DNA from 4 places in the Brevibacillus sp. NPDC003359 genome. Region 1 is predicted to be linked to each of the others. Evidence: riboswitches for the same ligand, from Rfam matches in the RefSeq annotation. Region 1 holds a riboswitch; each other region holds the start of a gene.
What was found. Region 1 has a riboswitch for S-adenosylmethionine ahead of ACFYU8_RS07565 (homoserine dehydrogenase). Riboswitches for the same ligand answer to the same signal wherever they lie in the genome.
Positions count from the first base shown of each region.

Region 2: another riboswitch for S-adenosylmethionine. It lies ahead of ACFYU8_RS08180 (aminotransferase class I/II-fold pyridoxal phosphate-dependent enzyme); the one in region 1 lies ahead of ACFYU8_RS07565 (homoserine dehydrogenase).
Region 3: another riboswitch for S-adenosylmethionine. It lies ahead of ACFYU8_RS16945 (BMP family lipoprotein); the one in region 1 lies ahead of ACFYU8_RS07565 (homoserine dehydrogenase).
Region 4: another riboswitch for S-adenosylmethionine. It lies ahead of mtnK (S-methyl-5-thioribose kinase); the one in region 1 lies ahead of ACFYU8_RS07565 (homoserine dehydrogenase).

Region 1 is NZ_JBIAOR010000001.1:1,631,173-1,635,620, reverse strand. It holds gene ACFYU8_RS07585 (DinB family protein) at 1-362, shown strand, start outside; gene ACFYU8_RS07580 (methylated-DNA--[protein]-cysteine S-methyltransferase) at 379-711, shown strand; cobalamin riboswitch at 745-950, shown strand; gene ACFYU8_RS07575 (hypothetical protein) at 982-1,113, shown strand; gene ACFYU8_RS07570 (hypothetical protein) at 1,110-1,244, shown strand; SAM riboswitch class I at 1,339-1,445, shown strand; SAM riboswitch class I at 1,511-1,622, shown strand; gene ACFYU8_RS07565 (homoserine dehydrogenase) at 1,709-2,974, shown strand; gene ACFYU8_RS07560 (CapA family protein) at 3,034-4,203, opposite strand; gene ACFYU8_RS07555 (VOC family protein) at 4,281-4,448, shown strand, end outside.
Region 2 is NZ_JBIAOR010000001.1:1,755,867-1,760,314, forward strand. It holds gene ACFYU8_RS08175 (trans-sulfuration enzyme family protein) at 1-342, opposite strand, end outside; gene ACFYU8_RS08180 (aminotransferase class I/II-fold pyridoxal phosphate-dependent enzyme) at 339-1,502, opposite strand; SAM riboswitch class I at 1,597-1,716, opposite strand; gene ACFYU8_RS08185 (pyridoxamine 5'-phosphate oxidase family protein) at 1,791-2,249, opposite strand; gene ACFYU8_RS08190 (DUF5665 domain-containing protein) at 2,387-2,728, shown strand; gene ACFYU8_RS08195 (hypothetical protein) at 2,738-4,177, opposite strand; gene ACFYU8_RS08200 (hypothetical protein) at 4,366-4,448, opposite strand, start outside.
Region 3 is NZ_JBIAOR010000005.1:265,460-269,907, reverse strand. It holds gene ACFYU8_RS16955 (DUF3298 and DUF4163 domain-containing protein) at 1-7, opposite strand, end outside; gene ACFYU8_RS16950 (methyl-accepting chemotaxis protein) at 163-1,638, shown strand; SAM riboswitch class I at 1,920-2,042, shown strand; gene ACFYU8_RS16945 (BMP family lipoprotein) at 2,243-3,271, shown strand; gene ACFYU8_RS16940 (ABC transporter ATP-binding protein) at 3,378-4,448, shown strand, end outside.
Region 4 is NZ_JBIAOR010000008.1:117,760-122,207, reverse strand. It holds gene ACFYU8_RS19435 (sigma-70 family RNA polymerase sigma factor) at 3-521, shown strand; gene ACFYU8_RS19430 (anti-sigma factor) at 521-1,699, shown strand; SAM riboswitch class I at 1,796-1,940, shown strand; gene mtnK (S-methyl-5-thioribose kinase) at 2,075-3,304, shown strand; gene mtnA (S-methyl-5-thioribose-1-phosphate isomerase) at 3,301-4,341, shown strand; gene ACFYU8_RS19415 (GNAT family N-acetyltransferase) at 4,439-4,448, shown strand, end outside.

The sequences.
Region 1 (4,448 bases):
GGTATGCTCCAGGCAAGTGGACGGTAAAAGAGGTTTTAGGTCATCTCGTCGATACAGAACGCATCATGAGCTATCGTTTGCTGAGAATCGCGAGAGGAGATCAAACGCCCCTCGTCGGTTTTGATGAGAATACTTTTGTAGAACAGGCGTGTTTTCAGCAGAGAGAGCTCTCAGATCTATTGGAAGAGTACAAGGCTGTTCGTGCTTCCACTATCGCGCAGGTGCGAGGAATCTCTCCAGAAGCGTGGTTGCGTACGGGACTTGCCAACGGAAACAAGCTATCTGCAAGGACGTTGGCCTATGTGATTGCTGGACACGAAGCTCACCACAGTGCCATTTTGAAAGATCGGTATTTGAGGTAGGTCTTACGAACCGATTTTGCTTGAACAAGAAGACAAATGCCCAGAGCCTCTCCGCGTTTGCCGGCAACAGCTGGACGAATATTTTTCCGGTAAGAGACAGTCCTTTTCTGTTCCCCTTTGGATGAAAGGAACAGACTTTCAGAAAACAGTCTGGCACGCATTGACCACGATTCCCTATGCGCACAAGATTACGTACACAGAGCTAGCCGCGTTGATTGGGAAGGAAAATGCGGTACCATGCCACAGAATTATTGGATCAAACGGGAGTTTAACAGGATATTCGGGAGGATTGTGGCGAAAGGAATGGCTACTGGCCCACGAACAATGCTCGCACAACAAGGAAAAATAAGGTAAAATCTGAGGGTAGTAGTGAGAAGGTACAATTTCATAGGTGGAAACAGGTTCCTTAGGGCATAACCAATTTGCCACAAGGATAATAGGGAAGCTCGGTGCAAATCCGACACGGTCCCGCCACTGTAAGAGGGGAGTCAGCGTCCAACAAGCCACTGGTCTATCAAAGTAGACGGGGAAGGCGACGCTCGACGATGAACCCTAAGTCAGGAGACCTGCCTGTTTCGACAACACTGATAGACCTACGGGAGATAGGGAGGTGTTAGAGATGGCTTGCAAAAAACAGCGAGTGGACAAGTACGTCCCTCCTTTTCTGGCATTTTCTAACGATCGTCACGGTCGAGCGGAAAATGCTCTTTTTATTTTGGGCAGAATAAAAGAAGAGGAGGTCGTGCCATGATTCAACTTTTCATTTGCCAATGGTGCGGATATGTCGAGGAAAAAGAGCTGCCTGAGGAATGCCAGGAGGGCGTGCTTCATTGCACTTGCTGCAGCATGGAAGAGGTAGAAAGCTTGTTCACCCACAACTGAAAACCTTGCCCAATTCGCTTGCAATCTGAAAAGAAAGAATTTTGTTGACGCTTGCCTTGGAATTTCTTAGAATAAAGCTCAACAGCATAAATAGTTCTTATCCAGAGAGGTGGAGGGTCTGGCCCGATGAAGCCCGGCAACCGTTGCATATTGCGACAAGGTGCCAATTCCTGCGAGACGTTTCGTCTCGAAAGATAAGAAGCGGGTTACTCCATTTGTAGATGAACCTTCTTCTTATCGAAGAAGGTTTTTTTAATTTCATATTTTCTTTATCCAGAGAGGTGGAGGGACTGGCCCGATGAAGCCCGGCAACCGTCACGTATATTTTGTGACAAGGTGCCAATTCCTGCAGGACATATACGTCCTGGGAGATAAGGAGGGGGAGCATTAGCTGCTAACAAGCCTTCTTCTTATCGAAGATGGCTTTTCTTTTTATCTAAAATTCGGGGTATGAGGTGGTCAGGATGAGTGCAGAAGTAGTGCGCGTGGGATTATTGGGATTGGGAACCGTGGGGGGAGGCGTAATCAAAACGATCCGTTCGCAACAGGAGAAGCTGGCTGCTCGCTTAGGAAAGCGGATCGAGATCGTCAAAGCATTGGTGCGTGACTCGGAAAAAGAGCGTGCGATTTATGTCGACCCTGCTTTACTGACAACAGACTTTGAGGATGTATTGAGAAGCGATGTGGATATCGTGGTGGAAGTCATGGGCGGTGTAGAACCTACCTATGACTACGTCCGTGCTTTGATTGAAAAGGGCTGCCATGTGGTAACTGCCAACAAAGAACTCCTGGCGAAAAGAGGAACGGAGCTAGTCGATTTGGCCAATCAGCATCAAGTGCATCTTGCCTATGAAGCGAGTGTGGCAGGGGGCATCCCGATCTTGAGCGTACTGAGACAGTTCCTTCGCACGAACGATATTCAAGGGGTTCGCGGTATTCTCAACGGAACAACGAACTTCATTTTGACGAAAATGGAGGCAGAGCAGCTCTCTTACCAGGAGGTGCTCAAGCAAGCGCAGGAGCTGGGCTATGCGGAAGCAGACCCTCGATCTGATGTAGAAGGTTTTGACGCTATGTACAAGTTATATATCTTGGCACAGCTTGTTTACGGAGAATCGCTGCCTTTAGCGGATGTTGTTCGCAAAGGGATTGCAGATTTGTCAGCAGGTCACATTCGGATTGCGAGCGAGCTGGGGTACCGGATCAAACTGATCGCGCAGGCTTATCAAGCTGAAAAAGGAATTCGCCTGTCGGTTGAACCAACTATGCTTCCGCTGAGCCATCCGCTGGCGCAAATCCACGACGCATTTAATGCTGTTCAGCTATCCGGCAACATCGTGGGAGACTTGTTGTTTACAGGAAGAGGGGCAGGAGAGCTCCCTACAGCAAGTGCTGTTGTCGAGGATTTGGCCTATTTATTGACGCAGCCATTCACACCGCATCCTACTTGGAAAGAAAAAACGGCTGACAAAGCTGGCGTCACATTGGACTCGACAGAACGTGTCCTCTGTTATCTTGAGGGCTCATGCCATACTGCTACGCCAGAGCGCGTCCTGCATTTCCTTCAGCAAGCAGGAGTAAACGTGCATAAGCTTAAAGTTCAATTTGATTTGGGGGGCGTCTTGCGCGTAGGTTTAATCGTGACAGGGATCAGTGAAGAGCACGAGTCCCTATTGAAAAATGATTTTGGCTTGGCCGTGCGCTGCTTCCCTGTTCTCGAATCTGCGTAAGTAAGCGGAATAAAAAGAAAAGCCGTATTTCTAGTTAACTGGAAACACGGCTTCTTTTGTCAGGGGGCAGTCTCCACCGCTTTTACACGTGGCTGCACACGCCCATCACTTTGTATGTCGACACTCTCTGAAATGGATTCAATGCGTTTTAGAAGGGCGGCGCCATTGCTTTCATTCATCGGTACGGCTTGTCCCAATTCTGCGTGAAACGGAAGCATTGTCAGCTCACAATCACCGCTTTTCGTACAGCTTGCTTGCAGGACCATCGTCTCCCATGTCTTGGGCTCGGTTGATCGTGTGAAAATGAAATTGCCGAGACTGTACGCAATCCATTTGTCGTTGTATCGTTCAAAGCCTTGAAGGACGTGGGGATGACCACCGACGATCAAATCTGCACCAGCATCGATGTATGCACGAGACAACTCTTTTTGATGATCGACAGGATAATCGGAGCGTTCCTTGCCCCAGTGTGCAATCACTACAACGAGATCCGCTTGGCTATTCGCATCTTGGATCGCTTTCACTGCCAGTGTAGGATCATAGGAAGCGGCCATACCTGGCTGGGAATCCCTTGCAAACCAGCTCGTTTCGGGAATAACCCTGCTGAAGCCGAGAATCGCGATCTTGATTCCATTCTTTTCTATGAAGATAGGTGAATAGGCACGGCTGGCATCCTTACCTGCGCCGACGTATTCAATCCGGTTTTCGTCCAAAGCGTCAAAGGTATCGAGCAATCCCGGAACCCCTTGGTCCATGGAATGATTATTGGCGAGATTCACGACATCAATCCCAGCGTTTTTCATGGCAGGAACAGCAAGTGGCGACGACTTGTAGACATACGCCTTGTTTTGTGCAGCAACACCTGTGGCGGTAATCGGCGTCTCCAGATTGGCAATCGTGATATCATCTTGCAAAAAGAGTGAGCTTACATGCTTGTATGGGTAGTCATAGCTGTTTGCGAGTAAGGTCTTCTCTACATTCCCTGACATCATAATGTCACCGACAAAGGTGAGCTGCACAGAAGACTTTGGGTTCACGGTATTGTCAGGAGCAGGCTGCGTGCTCGGGTTGGCATGTTCTCCATCCATGGCTGATTGGAACAGGTAGTAGGTTCCGACGACGAAGATAGCTAACACGCTAAATAGGAGCGTGCTTTTTCCAGTCCGTACCCATTTTCTACGTGATTGCTTGCGCCGAGTTTTTCTCCGGCTTGATCTAGTCTCGTTCATTTTTCCCCCTTGTATTTCTATCCTTACATAAATGAATTTTGATATCCTATAAGTAATACGAAAAGAGGCGAAAAAAGGTGCGATTAACTTTTGATCATTTGGTTCATTTTGTGCAGCGAACGCCACAGGAAGCATCGGAACAATTTTGCCAAGCAGGTTTTCATGCGGTAGCTGGAGGGCGTCATGCGTCTTGGGGGACATGGAATAGCCTTAGTTATTTTGGACTTTCTTATGTTGAATTTTTG
Region 2 (4,448 bases), 120 kb from region 1:
GATGCCCATTCTCGACAATACCTTGGTCAAAAACCGAAACGTACCTCCGTATACATCTTCCGCCACTACCACATGGTCTCCGGCTGAAAACAGCATGAACACGCTGGAAATAGCAGCCATGCCAGATGAGAATGCAAAACCCCGTGCACCTCCCTCCAGCGACGCAATGGCTTCCTCTAGAGCCTGCCTCGTCGGATTGCCTGATCTGGCATAATCGAAAGAACCTGGCTGATCGATATCAGCCTGATGAAACGTAGAAGCCTGATAAATGGGAACCGACGACGCACCTGTGAACGGGTCAATGCAAGTCGAACCGTGGAGGATCTTGGTTGCAAAATTCATCGTACACTCCCCCCTACGACCAAACTAGCATTCAATGCCTGAAACAAATCGGCTACGACATCATCTGGATGCTCGATGCCAACCGACAGTCGCAACAATCGATCACAAACACCGACATGCACTCTGACTTCTTGCGGGATATCGGCGTGAGTCTGCGTCGCCGGATACGTACACAATGACTCGACACCACCCAGACTTTCCGCAAAGGACACGATTTGCAGATTTTGCAGGAACAATCCCACCTGCTCTACATCGCGTACACGGAACGATACCATCCCACTATGCCCAGTCGCTTGATTCACCTGTATCTCATGCCCCGGATGCTCTGGCAGACCTGGATAAAATACCTCCGCCACTGCCGGATGCTCACGCAGCCCTTCCGCTACAATCAAGGCATTGGATTGATGACGCTCCATGCGCAATGCCAATGTTTTCATCCCGCGAACGAGAAGCCAGCAATCTTGTGGTCCAAGTACAGCACCGATTGAATTGTGCAAAAACCGGATTTTTTCCGACAACTCTTCCCCTTTTGTTACGATGAGTCCAGCCAGCACATCGTTATGTCCTGCCAAATACTTGGTTGCACTATGTAAGACGATATCTGCACCAAGCTCTAGTGGGCGTTGACAATACGGGGTTAAGAATGTGTTATCTACAATCGTAAGGAGCCCGTGTTGTTTCGCCAATTTCGTTACTGCTCGAATATCGGTAATCTGCATGAGCGGATTGGTTGGTGTCTCGACGAAGATGGCCTTTGTATCTGGGCGAATCGCATTTTTGAGTGCACCAATGTCACGCAAATCCACATACGAAAACGTAAGACCATAGCGAGAGAGCACTTGCTCGAACAAGCGATAGGTTCCTCCGTACAGATCGAGTGAAACGATTAGATGATCCCCTTGGGAAAACAAGCCCATGACGGTATGAACAGCAGCCATTCCTGAAGCGCAAGCGAAACCTGCATCTCCTGATTCCGCTTCAGTGATGGTCTCCTCCAGGATAGTGCGAGTAGGATTGGCTGTACGTGTATAATCATATCCAGTGCTCTGGCCCAAGGCAGGATGGCGATAAGCCGTTGCATAGTAAACAGGAAAGCTCACCGCCCCTGTTTTTTCGTCTCTGCCTACTCCCGCCTGAATCAACTTCGTTTCTAATTTCATATCTGTTTCTCTCCCTCCAATAGTGTTCGAGGGCATCAAAAAAGCCCCCTTTCCTCTGAAAGAAGGCTTTGTTTACGTCACCGTAAGCAAATCCTTCTCATCTTTCAGAGTTTGATAACTCTGCAGGAATTAGCACCATTATCTCCCTGTTAAAATACAGGTGATTGGTTGCCGGGCATCATCGGGCCAGTCCCTCCGCCGCTCTGGATAAGAAGATTGCTATTCAATTTGATTGACCCTAATACTAAAGGATCGGCAGGATTCTTGTCAACAATTTATTTCCACCCGTTAGTTTGCATCTTTTAAGGCAGTCATAACTTGATTGTCCAACTTCGCTGCCGCGTTTTTATCATATGTCTTTTCATATTGAGGTTCTACGGAAATACGGGAACCGTAAAACATAATATCACGAACGGCCTCAATTTTGATTTCCGCCATGGCTAGCTTGAGTGGAACACCCTCCAGTCGGTCTGTTTTGACGGTAGCACGACCATTAATGGCAAAAGAGGAGCCAGCACCGATCAAATGCAGGACAACTTGTGGTTCCTTTGCAATATTAGCCAAAATACGTGAGCGGTTATCCACGGCAAAACGAATCGTATCGGCGGTGACAGCATACGTCCAGGACAAGGAGCTGAGCGATGGTGCCCCTGACTCATGGTCTACTGTGCCCAAGGTAACAAAACGCTCCTTTTGCAAGAGCTTGTATAAATCTTCGGAAAGAGATTGGGAAACAGTTTCAGCCATTTCAAAGCCTCCTAACAAACGTTTTGTACGTTCATTGTACTCTTCGCATAGCCGATAGGCAAACCTTTCCTCTTCACCTTGATTCTGGTTGTCTTTTTCCCTAGACTGGTAGTAACGATACCGAATTGTGGAAGGGGATGGACAGCTTGTCACCTACAGATCGCCTCATGCAACAAATAGATCAAGTTCTTGAAGAGCTTCAGGAAGTTCGAAAGGTAAATGAGCGGATGCATAAAATTGCGATGTTCCTGGAGGATATCCGATTAGCAGATGTGATTCAAAATTACACAGCCCCGCGCAAGCTGCTCTGGATCAATTTCCTCGCAGGTCTTGCCCGGGGTCTGGGGTTGACGATTGGTACTGCTATCGTTTTAGCTTTCCTCGGCTCCCTCTTGACGCAATTTCTTTCGATCCCCATTCTGGGGGATTACATCAGACAATTGGTGGAGTACGTCGAGACTTACAAGCAGCGGCCTTAACGATAGAGACTAGTCTCTGTCTCCTTGATCGTTGTCATCGTCGTCATGATCATCATCGTGGTTGCCATGTTTTTTCCAATATCCATACGCGTTGCCGTTGGGATGCTTATCTTTATCTTTATCTTTATCTTTATCTTTATCTTTATCTTTATCTTTATCTTTATCTTTATCTTTCTGCTTCCCTTTTTCTTTTTCTTTTTTCTTTTTGTCATCATCATCGTCATCTGTTTTCTTCACAGGCTCGACAATAACTTTTGTGCTTAATGCGACGTCAGCTTTCTTGACCAGCTTATCGTTTTCATACAAGGCAAATTGAATCGATTTGGCGCTAAAGGAGTGATTCTTGTAAGACAATGTCAAAGAAAACTCACCTTTGTCATTCGGTTCAATTTCTTTTTTCTTCCCGTCAGGAGCGATTACAAACAATTTAGTATCGTCCTTTTTATTCCAGCCGCTTACTGTCCCCTTCACCTGAATGGACTTGGCTGCAGGATTGTTTACAGCAGTCGCCTTGATGGCATATGCGGTAGCTTGATCCTTGTCAGGAGCGTTCACGATTTCTACCTGAACGGACTCGGAATCAACCTTCTTGCCATTCTCGTAAACCTCGATCAAGGCTTTTTGATCTTTCGCTGCTTGTACGTCCTTTACTGAAACCGTAAAGCTGCCTACGCCATCCCACAGCTTCTTCACGTTTGCCTCTTTTTTCACACCATTATAGGTGACAGTTACTTTGTCTGCCCCCTGCTTGACAATTCCTTTAACTTTTAATTCCTTTTTCTTCGCATCCAAAACAGACATCGTATGGATGATCATTTCCTTATCTTCTTCTGCTTTCGGAACAATCTTTACCTTTTCGCTATCTACCAACTTACTGCCTTCATAGGCACTCACGGTTACATACGGTTCATAGGATGCATCAGGAGCTTCAAAGCTGACCGTAAAAGAGTGCTCCTTAGTTGGAACGACTTCAATGATGTCGGAATTCGGCTTTTTCACAACCACCTTGGTGACATTCGAAGTCACAATCCCCTTTATGTACACTTTGTTATTTTCAGTCTTGGCATTTACACTCACGATTTCTTCATCATTGTCTGTCAAGCGCACTTCCAGCCAAATATCGCTGTAGTACTCGTTGTAAATACGCTCCCACTCCGCCTTGTTTTCTTCCATAAAGGTTTGCAGCTTCGTATTCAAGTTAATCTCTTCTACAATGATGTACAAGTGATCCGCTTGATTTTTCAAGAGCATATTCAACGTGGTTGGATCATTTTGGGCAAGCTCTTTCAGATTGTAGCGTGTGACTTGCTTCCCCTCGTCATTCATGACTACCTTTGTGGCACTTGGACTAGCAATCGAGCTTGCATCGGCAAAAATCGGCGTCAAGCACCCAATAATACCTGCAGCTGTCACCACGGCTAATACGGGCTTCGTCATGTACTTTTTCAATGGTAGTTCCCCCTTCTAGTCTGTCAAAATCCCCGTGTTTGTATGGGGCATGAATATTGACGGGAAATCTTTTTCAAAAGTTGCATCATCCAAGAAACCGCGGCTTATTACCTATGACAAGCCCTTGATACAAAAAAACTCCACCCACCTTCCGAACCATTTCGGCAAGTGGGGGAGTCTTTGTCCCGTTAATTACAATTGTACTTGGGTTCACTCTCAATCGCGACCAGTAAAGCTTCGACTGATTCCGCCGGGTATCGCACTTCCATAG
Region 3 (4,448 bases), on a different contig from region 1:
GTTCCACTTTTCTCCGTTTGCCTCCTGTACGTGTGAGTTGTGTAATAGCCTATTCGAAATTGTTTTTGGCTGTTCTTACTTTTTTCACAAATTTGGCAAAGGTTTGGCTATATAATGGGGAAAGAATCCGATACATAAGTAATAGGGAAAAGGGGGGCAATTATGATTCAATTGATTCGCAATACCTTGACTGACAAAGAAGGTTTTATGATTTTCATCCTATGGAATCATTTATGGATGGCGGGACTCATTGCCTACCAAGTGGATGTGAACTTCTGGAAAGTGACGTCCTTGGGATTGCTAGTCACTCTAATTGTTTCGCCGTATTATTTCATTCGCAAAGATAGTCATGTGATTCGTTATCTGGTAGCAATTGGACTCATGTTTTATGCGATTTCATTCGATCACTTTACCGATTACCAGGAGGTTACCTTCCTCGCCTTTATCGTCATGGGCTTTTTGGCAGCCTATTTGGATTGGAAGCTAGTCGTAACAGCTGGAATTACCCAAATCATTGTCACGGTTATCGGGTTCTACACAGGAACCTACGAGATTTTCGAAGGTGATTTTACGGAGCTCAATTTGCTTATGCGTATTGTCACGATTCTCATGATGATGGGAGCCGTCACGTATCTATGTCTCGCCGGACAAGCCTCCTTGCGAAAAGCTCATGACGCAAGGCAGGAAGCGGAAGAGAAGGAGCGCCGTCTGGGAGAAATGCTTCTGAACATCCAGCAAATGACGGAGCAGTTGGATCGTACAAGCGATCATGTGCATGAGCATGCGGAAGGTACGAAGCGCAATACAGATGAAATGATGGTAGCCTTCAAGGAAGTCGCCACAGGTATGGAATCGCAGGCGAATTCTACGGTGAAGATCGAAGAAGAGGTTCAATCCATCGATCAGGAAATCGAAGAGGTCACAACACAGACCAACGCAATGAAAACAGAATCGCAACAAAACAACCGTCGTCTGGCAGATAGCGTTCAGATGATGAACGAGCTGTCCTCGCAGATGGAGCAAATTGTGCAAGCAGTCAATGTAGCAGCTTCTACGATTCATCAGCTCAATCGGCAGGCGAATCGCGTAGAGGAAATTGTCGGCGCTATTAATCAGATCGCGACACAAACGAATCTCTTGGCACTGAATGCGGCGATTGAATCGGCGCGTGCAGGCGAGCATGGTAGAGGATTTGCTGTTGTAGCGGATGAGGTACGCAAGCTGGCAGAACAAAGCGCGACAGCTACGCAGGAAATTACCGACATTCTCAAGTCTCTGCACCAGGAAAGCGAAAATGCGGTTCAGCATATGAGCAATGGCGAGAATTCTGTTGCAAAAGGCCGAGAGTTGGCAGTGAAAACAGTGGCGTCAATCGAAGCGGTACGCGCTGGGATGATGGCGTTCTTGGAAGCGGCTGATCAAGTAAGCTCCAGCATGGACCGGGTAAAAGTGCGCTCCGGAGAGGTTGCCATCGAGATGTCGACTATTACAGCTGTAACCGAGGAATCAGTTGCCAACTTAGAAGAGCTGTTTGCGACAGCCGAAAACCAGCATCAAAAAGTGCGTGAGATTACGGAAGAGCTGGGCGAGCTGAATACGTTGTCTCATCGTCTCCAGCAAACCTTCCATGTAAATTAATTAAAGGTTGTTTAAAAAGTCGTATTTTGATCACGAAGTAGTTCTGAAAGCTGATTCGGCATCGAAATTGACGTTCACCTTCGAAGTCCGGTGCTCATGTAGGTCTCCTACACTCCGCTCCTCCTTCTTCAGGTTCTCGCCAATTTCTCGGTGCTGAAAAGACGACTTTTTAAACTTCAACTTCGGTTCACTTATAGAAGTATTTGGAATTGAGAAAAAAGAATTGATTTTTTGAACCATTCTGCTAGAATGAATTCCATTGTAACTATATATATTCACCTACCTTATCAAGAGCGGCGGAGGGACTGGCCCGATGATGCCCGGCAACCACTGGACATGTGTATACATGAACAGAAAGGTGCCAATTCCTGCAAAACCTGTACCATGGTTTTGACAGATGAGGAAGAGAACGGCTTCGTACGCAAACTCTTCCTCCGGGAAGAGTTTTTTTGTTGTATTTGTAAAGGGAAGGGAGGAATAAACGAACGATAAATTAATTTTATAAGAGAATATTCGTAAATAGTATTGAAAAAATGGGTAAAAAGCCGTACATTACCTAATAGGATAAAGAAAAACGCAAAGTTCGGATGGGGAGAGATACATCATGAAGAAGTTATTGCTGGCATTAACGACATTCGCAGTATTGGCAACAGGGTGCTCGACTGGCACAAATGCACCTGCAGATCAGCCAGGAGGACAAGCAACAGGACAAGAGGGCGCGGGTAAAAAGCGAATTGCCTTGATTTTGCCCGAGAAAATCGGTGTGAATCCATTCTTCCAACAAATGGATGAAGGTGCGAAGAAAGCCGCGCAAGAGCTGGGCGCAGAAGTAAAAACGATTGAATCTACGGACCATGGAGCGATTGAAGAGAATCTGCGCGTGGCTGTTGCAGAAAATTATGATTTGATCATCACTTCTTCCTTTACAGCAGAGGATGCATTGAAGAAAGTAGCTACCGAAAATCCTGACCGCAATTTTGCGATTATTGATACCGTCGTCGATTTGCCAAACGTTCGCAGTGTTACCTTCCGCGAACAGGAAGCGGCTTACCTGGTGGGAGCAGCAGCAGGTCTGGCAACGAAAACGAACAAAGTCGGTATGGTTGTCGCTCTTGATATTCCGCAGTTGAAAAAATGGACAGTTGGCTTCGAAGAGGGCTTGAAAGCGACGAATCCAAATGCAGAGCTGATGGTCAACTATGTAGGAAGCTTCACTGACCCGGCAAAAGCGAAGGAATTGGCTTTGCTCCAGGCTTCCAAAGGCGCTGACTTCATTAACGGTGCAGCAGCAGTAGGCGACCTCGGCGTTTTCGAAGCGGCGAAGGAAAAAGGCTTCTTCACAGCAGGTCAGGACGTTGACCGTACGACGATTGATCCAGAGCATATTGTTCTGTCCCAATTGAAAGGGACCGACGCGGCAGCTTATGAAACGGTGAAGAACTTTGTAGAAGGAACGTTCAAACCAGGTGTGGTTGCGTATGGCTTGAAGGAAAAAGGCGTAGGCGTAACCTATGTAACGCATGAAAGCAAAACGCCTCTGAACGCTTTTATTGGTCAAGAAGTGGTGGATAAAGTGAAAGCGATCAGCGATGAGATTGTAGCGGGCACCCGCCAAGTACCAGACAAGTTCTAAATACGCACGTAAAAAAGCTTGTGCACAGTGATGGATGTGACCGACTACGGCTGTGTAGTCGGTCTTCCATTTTCATAAAAGGACGTACAGAAATGAGGGAGTGGGAATGACCGATCGCTTGGAAATGAGGGCCATGACCAAGAAGTACGGAGATTTTACCGCCAACGACAAGGTGTCGTTCTCACTGGCAGCAGGAGAAGTCCACGCGATTGTCGGGGAAAATGGAGCGGGCAAAACGACACTGATGCGGATGCTGTACGGGATGGAGCAGCCGACGTCGGGAGAGATCGTGTTAAATGGCAAGCCAGTCGTTTTTCGCGGACCAGAGGACGCGATTCGAAATGGAATCGGGATGGTTCACCAGCACTTTATGCTCTTCGGAGAATTCAGTGTGACTGAAAATATCGTGATCGGCTACGAGCCGAAGCAAGCGGGTTTTTTCAAAAGAAATGACGCGAATGACAAGGTGCGGGCGCTTAGTGAGCAGTATCGCATTCCGATTCATCCGCAGGCCAAGGTAGCGAGTTGCTCGATTGGGGAACAGCAACGGGTCGAAATTCTTAAGGTCCTGTATCAGGGAGCGGATATTATCGTGCTGGACGAGCCGACCGCTGTCCTTACCCCGTTGGAGGTACGCGACTTGCTGCAAACGATTCGAAACCTGGCGGAGAGTGGCAAGAGCGTCATTTTGATTACGCATAAGTTACAGGAGGTCATGGAGGTAGCAGATCGTATTACGGTGCTGCGCGGAGGCAAGGTGACGGGAACTGTTTCTCGGGACGAGACGAACGCGGACGATTTGGCACGACTGATGGTCGGCCGTGAATTGCAGGAGCTTTCTGAGCGTATCCCTCTGGAACCTCTACCGCTCTTGCAGGTGGAAAATCTCACGGTTCGAGAAAAGCAGACGCTACTCGATCAAGTCAGCTTTACCGTGCACCACGGGGAAATCGTAGGGATCGCCGGTGTTTCCGGGAATGGTCAATCCGAGCTGTTGCAAGCGATTAGCGGCTTGCGGGCAGCGCAGGAGGGCACGGTGCGGTTAGGCGGCAAGGACGTGACGAACAAATCAGTAACCACCATTCGGGATGCTGGCTTGGCGCATATTCCGGAGGATCGCTACCTGTGGGGGACGGCCAAACTCTCAAGCGTCGAGGAGAATGCGTTGATGGGCTAT
Region 4 (4,448 bases), on a different contig from region 1:
GGATGAAAGGGTGTGAACGGCTTGGGAAAGTAGGTCTGGAGGATGTGTACCGGCTGCATATAAACGATATTTACCGCTATCTTTTCCGGCTAACACGTGATGAGAGGCTCGCAGAGGATCTGACACAGGAAACTTTTTGTCGCGCCTTCTCTTCCTTGGACGACTACCATGGAGAAAAAGTACGGCCCTGGCTGTTCAAGGTGGCCTATCACGCTTTCGTGGACGGTTATCGCAAGAAGAGGAAACAACGATTTGCGTTTGTGGAAGCTCTGCCAGAGCGACGTGATGATGCTGCGGTTGATCCGGCAGAGCATGTTGTGAACAACGAGCTGTGGGAAGTGGCCTATGACTTATTGGCCAGACTTCCGGAAAAGCAGAGACAGGTCATATTGCTGTCTGCCATGCAATTTTCCTACGCGGAAATGGCAGAAGTGCTCGGGATTGAGTTGGCAGACGTGAAGCGTTCCTTGTTTCGGGGACGACAAAAGATGCGGCAAATGTGGAGGGAGGAAAGCCAGTGATGAACAAGGATGAGAACAAACGCGATCAAAGGCTGCTTGCTTATTTGCGTGGGGAAATGGCGGAAGAAGATTCGAAACAATTTGAGGAGGAAATAGCTGCTGACGAGGAATACGCACAGCGGTTGGAGAGGCTTTTGTTGGGGGAAGAGAAGGGGGAGAACATCGCGGAACCAATACAGCCTGAAATGCTGTCGGCTGAAAAACAGCGCGCTATTGTTCGTCGGGGAAAATGGAAAAGTCGGTTGTCCAACGCGGGATTCACCATAGGGCTTCCCTTTTTTGCCGGAGTCTTGTTGTTGTTTTTGAATGGCTGGGTCGGATCACTGATGCATGAAGATATTTTCCGTGTCGCGAAGGCGATGGTTAATTTTACGCAGCCAGGTGTTAGTGTCGGCGGTAGTGGCTCACAGGTGGGGTTATTCTACGGCAATATCAGCATGGAGTTGCGTGAAAGAGTTGGAGCGGAAGAAAAGAACGCTGGCCGATTTGAAAGTACGAATGTGCTGTGGAACATAAATGCTTGGCCGCAATGGCCGAATGGGGTTAGGGAACAGAAGCTATATTTCCGTTATCCGACAGAGGGGGCAAGGGAGGATACGATGTCTCGCACTTCACCTGCCTGGACGACAATGGAGAAGCTGCCAGAGGGAACCGTTTCGCAGCTTGCGATATCTTTTGACCACTTCCTGACGTACGAGGAGTACTATGAATTGGTTTCACGGCATGTTACCTCTTCGGGACAAGATACGGTTTGGTTTGCCGTAGACACAGGGGTCGAGAGCAAAGAGAATGAAGAGGGACAAGCGATGTTAGGCCCTGGAGAAGTATGGGGGTTTGCAGAACGGGAACTGAATTATGGTGGTTCTATTCTTGTAAACGGGGAAGGGGATAGGCGGATGGCGACTTATCTGAACGAAATGAAGTACTTGTCTGAGCAAGATGGTTTGACTCGCGATATCGGTAGAACCTTGTTGTTTCGTAGCGACCCACAAATAACAGAACGATACAACTACATGCAGCAAAACGGAGTGCGCATCTACGGCGCCGTCCTGACCGGACCAACGAAAGAACTGCTGAAGCTCAAGGCCGAAAAGTCGATAACTGCAGCGCTTTTAGGCAAGGTAGACTGGTGGAATTGGGAGCGGCCAGCGGCATCGGGAACACATTACACTTACTAATCGCAAGGTGCGAATTTTTGCACAAAAGGGTGTTGACATCGTGGAAGCGTTGGTTGTATGATTCAAACTAAATCAAAAACCGAATACGTTTTGGATACCTTATCCAGAGAAGGTGGAGGGACTGGCCCGATGATACCCGGCAACCGACATGACGCCATTCAGACGCGAGCAGCGACTGATTGACAGGCGACATGCACGGTGCTAATTCCTGCAGAAACAAAAGTGGTCTGGAAGATAAGGGGGACATCAACACGGTTTTTTACACGTGACGACACGACCTCTTTTCTTCGGGAAAAGAGGTCTTTTTTTGCTCTCTGGACACAAACAAAACTAGTTGAGATAGAGGAAAAATACGTAGAGGGGAGTTTTGTAATTATGACATATCGTGCATTGACTGAGCAGGAAGCAGTAGAGTACGTAAAAGGAATACCGGGCCTTTTTAGCGATGGAGCAGAGCTTATCAGCCGCGAAATCGGGGATGGCAATCTCAATCTGGTTTTTGACATTCAGGAGCCAACTACCGGTAAGAGCGTCATTGTCAAGCAAGCACTGCCTTTTGCCCGCGTAGTGGGAGAATCCTGGCCGTTGACGATTGATCGAGCTCGCATCGAGAGCGAGGCACTCCGCATTCAGCACAAATACGTTCCAGACCTGGTGCCACAGGTGTATCATTTCGATGGGGAACTCGCGTTGACAGTCATGGAAAACGTCGGGGACCACATCATCATGCGCAAAGGTCTGATCGAAGGGAAGCGGTACCCGCTATTCGCGAAGCAGATTGGGCGTTTTCTCGCGCAAACCTTGTTCTTTACTTCTGACTTAGGCGCGCATCCGTACGATAAAAAATCGCTAGTCGGAACATTCATAAATCCAGAATTATGCAAAATAACGGAAGATCTCGTCTTTACCGATCCGTATGAAAATGCGCCAACCAACGACTTCAACCCGTTGATTCGCCGGGAAGTCGAGGCGATCTGGAACAACAGGCCGCTGAAGCTGGAAATCGCCAAGCTGAAATACGATTTCCTCACACGCTCAGAAGCGCTGTTGCATGGTGATTTGCATACCGGAAGTATTTTCATCACGGAAAACAGCTTTAAAGCAATCGATCCGGAGTTCGCTTACTACGGCCCAATCGGTTTTGATATCGGGGCGGTTATTGCCAATCTGCTACTCAACTACGCAGGACAGCACGGTTTGCAAAAAGATCAAGGAGAACGGGAAGCGTACCGCGAATATTTACTGGAAACGGTCGAGGATGTCTGGAATGAGTTCGTTTCGCAATTCGTTCAGCTCTGGCACAAGCACGCCAAAGAGCGCAGCGCCCATGTCGAAGGACTGTGGCAAAGCTACGTGAAGCGCTTGATTCAAGATACAGCAGGCTATGCCGGATGCAAAATCTTGCGCCGTGTCATCGGCTTGGCAGGCGTAGCAGACCTGAATGCCATTGAAGACGACAAGGTCCGCGCAGAAGCAGAGCGTTTAGCTCTCTCGATTGGAGAAGCGCTGATTCTCGGTCGTGGCGGTATAGACGAATCGACAGATATTACGGACATTGTACGCACTGTGACCGAACGCTACTATCAGGAGGCAACGACAGTATGACAACCAGCACCCAATTGGCACCTGTTAAGTGGGAGAATGATGCACTGGTCTTGCTTGACCAGACGCGTCTGCCAGTAGAAACGATTTATTTGAACTTGACCACCTCCGAGCAAGTATGGGGTTCCATCCGTCGCTTAGAAGTACGTGGCGCACCAGCGATTGGAATGGCGGCGGCTTACGGGCTCTATCTGGGCGTTCGTGGCAGTGAAGCGAGTAACTATGACGAGTTTTGGCAGGAACTGAACCAGCAGGCAGACTACCTGGGGTCTTCCCGTCCGACAGCCGTGAATCTGTTCTGGGCGTTGGATCGCACCAAGGCTCGTGTTGCGAAAGAAAGCGGAGCGTCGATTGCCGAGTTGAAGGCGGCAGTGCTCGATGAAGCACTGGCGATTCAAAAGGAAGACGCTGAAGTATGCCGGACCATCGGAGAGCATCTGCTCACTCTGTTGCATGACGGTATGGGAATTCTCACGCACTGTAATCCAGGGGCATTGGCTACAGCTGCATACGGTACTGCTACTGCTCCGTTTTATTTGGCAAAGGAACGCGGCTGGAATCTGAAAGTATATGCAGATGAAACTCGTCCTGTCCTGCAAGGCGCCCGTCTTACTGCTTTCGAATTGCAGCAAGCAGGAATTGATGTGACGCTCATCTGCGACAACATGGCGGCGATGGTCATGTCCCAAGGGAAAGTAGAGGCTGTCATCGTGGGTACAGACCGCGTAGCAGCAAATGGGGATGTCGCCAACAAAATCGGAACGTATGGAGTAGCGGTATTAGCAAAAGCTCACGGCATTCCTTTTTACGTGGCAGCTCCCTTGTCCTCTGTCGATCTGGAGACACCGACAGGCGCAGATATTCCGATTGAAGAGCGTCCAGCGGAAGAAATTACGCATGGCTTGGGCAAACAGGTCGCTCCAGACGATATCAAGGTGTACAATCCTGCGTTCGATGTAACGCCTGCGAAGTACATTACAGCTATCGTCACGGAGACAGGCATTTTCAAGCCGGAGGAGATCGGCAATAGCAAAAAATAAAAGAACTTTTTATAAGCGTTCGCCCGGTTGTTGCTGGCGGGCGCTTTGCTCGTTTTGGCGTTTTCTAGTAAAATATCCAAGAAAAGGGGAGATTCGTATGCAAACGA